Regions from separate parts of the Rhodococcus sp. PSi06 genome, predicted to be linked through region 1. Evidence: predicted binding sites of a transcription regulator. Region 1 holds the regulator's gene; the other holds the start of a gene.
The links. The regulator LexA, encoded in region 1, represses DNA repair genes until DNA is damaged. The targets are predictions, from matches to a motif close to CGAACANNTGTTCG.
Positions count from the first base shown of each region.

Region 2: the regulator LexA is predicted to act here: its motif matches at 1,899-1,912, upstream of ACFI9K_RS15175 (HNH endonuclease signature motif containing protein).

Region 1 is NZ_JBHNYO010000005.1:265,430-268,811, reverse strand. Features, by position in the region: gene nrdR (transcriptional regulator NrdR) at 1-213, opposite strand, end outside; gene ACFI9K_RS09395 (hypothetical protein) at 314-742, opposite strand; gene lexA (transcriptional repressor LexA) at 1,122-1,799, shown strand; gene ACFI9K_RS09385 (acyl-CoA dehydrogenase family protein) at 1,892-3,034, opposite strand; gene ACFI9K_RS09380 (uracil-xanthine permease family protein) at 3,188-3,382, opposite strand, start outside.
Region 2 is NZ_JBHNYO010000010.1:213,614-216,995, forward strand. Features, by position in the region: gene ACFI9K_RS15170 (iron-siderophore ABC transporter substrate-binding protein) at 1-306, shown strand, start outside; gene ACFI9K_RS15175 (HNH endonuclease signature motif containing protein) at 457-1,884, opposite strand; gene ACFI9K_RS15180 (cryptochrome/photolyase family protein) at 2,443-3,382, opposite strand, start outside.

The DNA.
Region 1 (3,382 bases):
GCAGGCTCTACGTACTCCCTTGACGACCTTTTCACGGCTGAACGGTTCGGTGACCCCGCTGCGCTTCACGACGGCCAGCACTGCAGCCTCGACCGTGGTGAATCGTCGACCACACTCGGGGCATGAGCGACGCCGCCGAATTGCTTGCCCCTCGTCCATTTCACGCGAATCGACCACGCGTGAGTCGGGGTGCCTGCAGAACGGGCAATGCATGTGGGAGCCTCCGTCGTAGCCGATGCACCGACGTCGAACATTCGTGTCGGGGCAGTCAGTCGAGGATACTCAGTCATTCTGCGTGCACTGGGGCCGGTGGTCATCTGCCGGGCGCGTACTCGACCACAGCTCCATCGTGAACCTCGACCACACCGGCAGGCTGTCCCGCATCGGGTGTTGCGGCTCGCACGTTCGCGATTCCGATCAGGCCACCGGCGACGACGACGACTGCCAGCATCCACAGCACCAGCGATCGCATCCGCACCGGCTGACCGGCGAAGTGCGCCGAGGTCTCGTCGAAGGCGCGATCGGCGGCCTCGCGGTCGGTGACGTCGGTCCAGGACGGCTCCAGAACCGGCAGGCACGCTGACGTCTGTGCTCCGTGCGTCTCGAGAGAACTCCGCGTCTGGAGAGAAGTCCGCGTCGCGGGGGAATTGCGCAGCGCGGGACGAGCACGTCGACGACGCTCGACGCCAGTGGACCGGGTACGGACACCTACGGTGGTGGGGCGATCGGTGGTGATGGTCATCGGAACCTCGTCTTCGCTCGTTGGATCGCTTTTTCGATCAGGCGTTCGATGGACGCTTGTTCGAAGTTCTATCACGAGCCTCCGACAAAGTCTGTAGAAAACGCGACACGAGTCGAACAGATGTTTGATTCAACAGCTGATACACGCTAGATTCGTGTCAGAAACCACACGCCACACGAGTCGACACCATCAACTCCAGTCCGCGCAGAATTCATCACGCAGACCGGATCCAGGACATCAGCAGGAGGCCGACAGCATGAAGGACCAGACCTCGACGAGGTCGACCACGGGTTCCAAGACGACGGGTTCGAAGACGCCGGGTTCCGCGACCACCAAGGCCGCGGCCGCGAAGCCCGCCGCGGAGCCGACGCCCAAGGCCATGGAAGTCGGCACCGACATCAGCGCCGGCCTGACGGAGCGACAGCGGAAGGTACTCGAGGTCATTCGGGCTTCGGTGACCGAGCGCGGTTACCCGCCCAGCATTCGTGAGATCGGGGACGCCGTCGGCCTGACGTCCACGTCGTCCGTTGCTCATCAGCTCCGCACCCTGGAGCGGAAGGGATTCCTGCGGCGCGACGCCAATCGCCCCCGCGCGGTCGACGTTCGCGGTCTCGACGAGGTGCAGGCAGATCAGGCTGCCGCTGCGGTCGACGGTTCGTCCGAGGATCAGGATCGCCTGCCGACTCCGACGTTCGTACCGGTGCTGGGGCGGATCGCCGCCGGTGGACCGATCCTCGCCGAGGAAGCCGTCGAGGATGTGTTCCCGCTCCCCCGCGAGTTGGTCGGTCAGGGTTCGCTGTTCCTGCTGAGGGTCGTCGGTGAATCGATGATCGATGCAGCGATCTGCGACGGTGACTGGGTCGTCGTTCGCCAGCAGTCCGTGGCAGACAACGGAGACATCGTGGCCGCGATGATCGACGGTGAGGCCACCGTCAAGACGTTCAAGCGGTCGAAGGGTGAGGTGTGGTTGCTGCCGCACAACCCACTGTTCGAGCCGATTCCTGGTAACAATGCCGCCATCCTCGGCAAGGTAGTCACCGTGATGCGCAAGCTGTAGGAATTGCTTCGGCAGTGACACGGGAAGGGCCGCAGCACATGTGCTGCGGCCCTTGCCGTGTCGAGCGTCTACCGATCGGAGGTTCGGACGAATCAGAGGTTCAGTCCGCGACCGATGATCTCCTTCATGATCTCGGTGGTGCCGCCGTAGATCGTCTGGACGCGAGAGTCCATGTAGGCCTTGGCGATCGGGTATTCCTTCATGTAGCCGTAGCCGCCGTGCAACTGCAGGCACCGGTCGATCAGCTTGACCTGATTCTCGGTGGTCCACCACTTCGCCATCGCGGCTTCCTGGACTGTCAACTTGCCTTCGTTGAGCAGTTCGATGAACTTGTCCACCATGATTCGAGTGGCGGTGGTTTCGGTGGCCAACTCCGCCAACACGAATCGGGTGTTCTGGAACTTGCCGATCGACTTCCCGAACGCCTTGCGGTCGCGGCAGTACTGGATGGTCATGTCCAGTGCCGATTCCATGGCCGCTGCTGCAACCACGGCGATCGAGAGGCGTTCCTGGGGAAGGTTCTGCATGAGGTAGATGAAGCCCATGCCCTCTTCACCGAGCAGGTTGGCGGCGGGCACGCGAACGTCGGTGAAGCTGAGTTCGGCGGTGTCCTGGGCCTTCATGCCGATCTTGTCGAGGTTGCGTCCCCGCTCGAAACCGGGCATGTCGCGCTCCACTACCAGCAGGCTGAAGCCCTGGGCACCCTTCTCGGGGTCGGTGCACGCTACGACGATGATCAGATCGGCGTTGATCCCGTTGGTGATGAACGTCTTCGATCCGTTCAGGACCCAGTCGTCGCCGTCGCGCACGGCCTTGGTCTTGATGCCCTGCAGATCGCTTCCGGTGCCCGGCTCGGTCATGGCGATCGCGGTGATCAGCTCACCCGAGCAGAATCCGGGGAGCCAACGCTGCTTCTGCTCGTCGTTGGCCAGTTCGATGAAGTACGGCGCGACGACGTCGTTGTGCAGCGTGAAGCCGATGCCGCTGTAGCCGCCGCGGGTGGTTTCCTCGGTCACGATGGCGTTGTAGCGGAAGTCCTTGACGCCGCCGCCGCCGAACTCCTCCGGTGCGGCAGTTCCGAGGAAGCCCTGCTTGCCGGCCTCTACCCAGACACCGCGGTCGACGATGTTCTGCTCTTCCCACTTGGCATGGTTGGGCGCTACGTGCTGTTCGAGAAACTTCCGGTACGACTCCCGGAACAGCTCGTGCTCGGGCTCGAAAAGTGTGCGGTCCACGCAGATCTCCTTGTTCGATGCGCACCGTCGTCGACCACGAGAAAGGGGTGTCACAGCGCGGTCGTCGGTGCGACTGACGTCACCGTTCAACAGTACGTTCGCGGTATACCGGGGGTCGATGACCAAAACGTGCGCGATCCGTGACCGCCCCCGCTAAGTCCGCCGGTTCGCGGTGCTTCTCGCGAGCGCCGAGACGATCGGATAGCCGAGCAGGATGCCGAGCGAACCCCACGCGATCCCGCCCAGTTCGACCGATCCGACCGACAGCGTGAGGTCGCCGATGCCCGCGACGAGCGCCGCGGCGACGACGATCAGGTTGACCGGATCGGCAAAGTCGACCTTGGCGTC
Region 2 (3,382 bases), on a different contig from region 1:
GACGAGACCGAAGGCACCGACTCGTCGGTCATCGGGCTGGAGAACGCGAACCTGCTGAACGATTCCGACTTGATCTTCACGTTCTACTCCGATCCGCAGAACCGCACCGACACCGAGAATCAGCCTGCGTACAAGCAGATTCCGGCCGTGTCCCGCGGTTCGGTCGTAGCGCCGACGGATCAGTCGTTCGTTACCGGATCGTCGATCATCAACCCGTTGACGGTGCCGTGGGCACTCGAGCGCTATGTACCGATGATCGACGAGGCTGTTGCGAAGGTCGACGCCGGCATGTCTTCGACCAATTGAGCGGAGCGTAGAAGAGACGGTTGATCTCGACCCCATCGAGTCGCAGACGGTGCAGAAAGCCCACGGTGGTCTACTCGAATCAATCTGTTGAGCAATCTCGTCCAGCCCCGCACCGTGTTCTCGGTGCGGGGCTGGTGTGCGTTCAGGTGGTTAGGCGATGTGGGGGCCTGCTCGGGCGTGGGATGGTCTGGGTTGTCGGTAGGGGTCGACGGTGGCCGGGGGTACGAACCAGGGGTGTTGATCGGTGCCGATGAACACTTCCCAATCCGAATGATGGATCAGCCGGTGGTGGAACCCGCAGAGCAGGACCAGGTTGTTCATGTCGGTGGGGCCACCGTCGGCCCAGTGCCAGATGTGATGGCCTTCGGTCCAGGCGGCGGGTTTGCCGCAGCCGGGGAACGCGCAACCGTGATCGCGGGCGGTCAACGCACGTTTCTGTTTCGCGGTGACGGTGCGGGCGGTGCGGGCGAGGTTTAACGGGTTGCCGTTCTCGTCCATGACGATCGCGGTGAGGACACAGTCGCAGGCGAGTTGGCGGGAGGTGTTGCGCGAGAGTGGTCCCATCCAGGGCAGCCACCCGACGGTGGTGCCATCACCGAACAGGTCCCGATACGCGCTGCGATCCTGGCTCGGTCCGGCAGCGCTGTCGGTCTCGGGTTCGTCCACCGAGTCCGACTCGGTCAGGTCGGAGTGTATTGAGTCGGAGTGGATCGGGTTGCCGGCGTCGATGTCCACCGGGTCGGCTGGATCGGCGTTGTCGGATTCTGCTGCTGCGCGGGTGGTTTCGTCGTCGGTGATGTCGTCGGTGTTCTGGCCGCTCAGGTTGTGGAGGTCCTGCAACCGGATGTGCAGGTTGATGTGCGGTCTTTCGCCGCCTTCGGTGGGGCGGTCCTTGGTAGCAAGGTAGTGGTCGAGGATCTGCCCGAATGCGTCGGCGCGGCGCCTGGCGGGGCTGCGTTCGTCTGGGGTGCCGTCGGCTGCGGGCCGGGGTTCGGTCAACGGTGAGAGTGCGGTGAATAGTTTTTCTGCGGTGACGGCATCGAAGTCGGCTTTCAGACACAGACGTTGGTTGAGCATCTTCGATGCGAACAGTTCGTTGCGGTCGGTGTCCTCAGGGGGCGGCTTGTCGCTGCCGTAGGTGTCTTTGAGTTTGGTGATCGCTTCACGGATCTTGTCGGTGCTTGCCCCGGGCCCGGTGGCGGCGGTGATCATCGCGGTGCGGGCGATGTCGCGGCCTTCTTGCGGGAGGTTTTTCGGTGGTGTTTCGGCGAAGCCGAGGATGAGGGCGGCGTGGTCGATGGTCATGACGCCGGTGTTGACGGCGTCGGCGATGTCGGGGAAGTTCTTCAACCCGCGAGCGAGGGCCACGATCTTGTTCGCTTTACTCGGGGTGAGGAGGGTGGTGGAGGTCAGCCAGCCGGCGGGTCCGGGGAAGCCGAGCTTCTCGCGGCTCACGCGGGTGTCGATTTCAGCGACGAGGGCGATGCGTCGGGCTTCGAGTAATTGGATGTCGTGGGAGACCGCGGCAGCGTCGGCGAGCAGTTCTGCTTCGCTCAGTTGCCAGATCTCGGTGGTCATGGAGGTAAGTGTATCGAACATGCGTTCGATACGCAATGATAGTCGAATTGAAAACTGTTGCTGTGCATAAGGATTCGATAATCCGAACCTGTCGGTGGCGCATGGTAGAGGCTCGATCTCTCCGGCGACCACACACGACCGCCATACTTCGACGAGAAGTACACCCGGGACCGGACCCATCGACCCCGAACGTTGCCAGAGCACCGAGCCGGAGTAAGACGTCAAATTGTGCGGCGGTGTGATCTCGCGATGACGATTCGGTGCAGAGCGCAATGCCCCCAGGGGTCCGCTCGGTATCTTCGACGGCGACGCCCGAACCTGTGCTCGAGCGATCTGCCAATTCTGCTGCTCTACTCGGTTGTTCGGGGATCCTCTGTGTGCGGCGGACTGAATGCACTGTCGGCTGCGACAGGTGGAACACGCGCGGTCCTCGTGGCAGCGTCTCAGCCGGCGTGGTGGGCGTCGCGCAGTCGGTGCTCACGACGCCGCGCAAAGCAGGGCCAATCTCACTGCCGCCGAGCTCCTCCCGAGTCGATACTCGCGATAGTCGAGGGCGCGTCAGTACACCTCGCGTTGGCGTTCCTGTTCCAACACCTGCTCGAGGTCGCTCAAGCGGTTCATCGAGGACACCTGCCGCGCGGTTCGGTGATTGAGTGCCAACATTTCTCGGTGTCGGTGCACGAAGGCCCAGTAGCCGGCGGTGTAGGGGCAGGCGTCGTCGCCCAATCGCTTTTTCGGGTTGAATTCGCATGTGCCGCAATAGTCGGTCATGCGATTCAGGTACGCGCCACCCGAGGCGTAGGGCTTGGTGGCGATCACTCCTCCGTCCGCGTGCTGGCTCATGCCGATGACGTTCACCGGCATCACCCACGCGAATCCGTCGACGAAAGCCGTTGCGAACCATTCGGTCAGCGCGCGCGGATCCCACGCATGTTGCAGACCGAAGTTGCCCAGAATCATCAAACGCGGAATGTGGTGAACCCATCCGTGATCACGCACACCGTCCACGGTACTGGACAGGCACTTCGCCACCACTGCGTCGCCGTCCAACTCGACAAGCCAATCAGGCAGTGGCTCATGGGCATCGAGTTTGTTTCGGTCGAGGTACTCCGGCCCCAGGTGCCAGTACAGATGCCACACGTATTCGCGCCAGCCGAGTATCTGGCGAACGAATCCCTCCACGCTCGCCAGCGGGGTGCCGTCGCGGTGGGCTTCCTCGGCGGCGTGCGCCACGTCCAACGGTTGCAGCAGGCCCAGATTCAGCGGCACCGACAGCAGTGAGTGCGACATCGTCCAGTCGTCGGCCATCACCGCGTCCTCGTACTTACCGAAGTCGTCCAAACGGTAATTCACGAAGTGCGCCAACGCATCCGACGCCTCGGCCGCCGTCACCGCGAACACTCGCGGCCCGTCGACTCCGACGGTGTCGAGGTCCCAGGAATCGAGATCGGCACGAACCTCGTCGTCGATGGCATCCTCGGTCGGCCACCACGGTTCC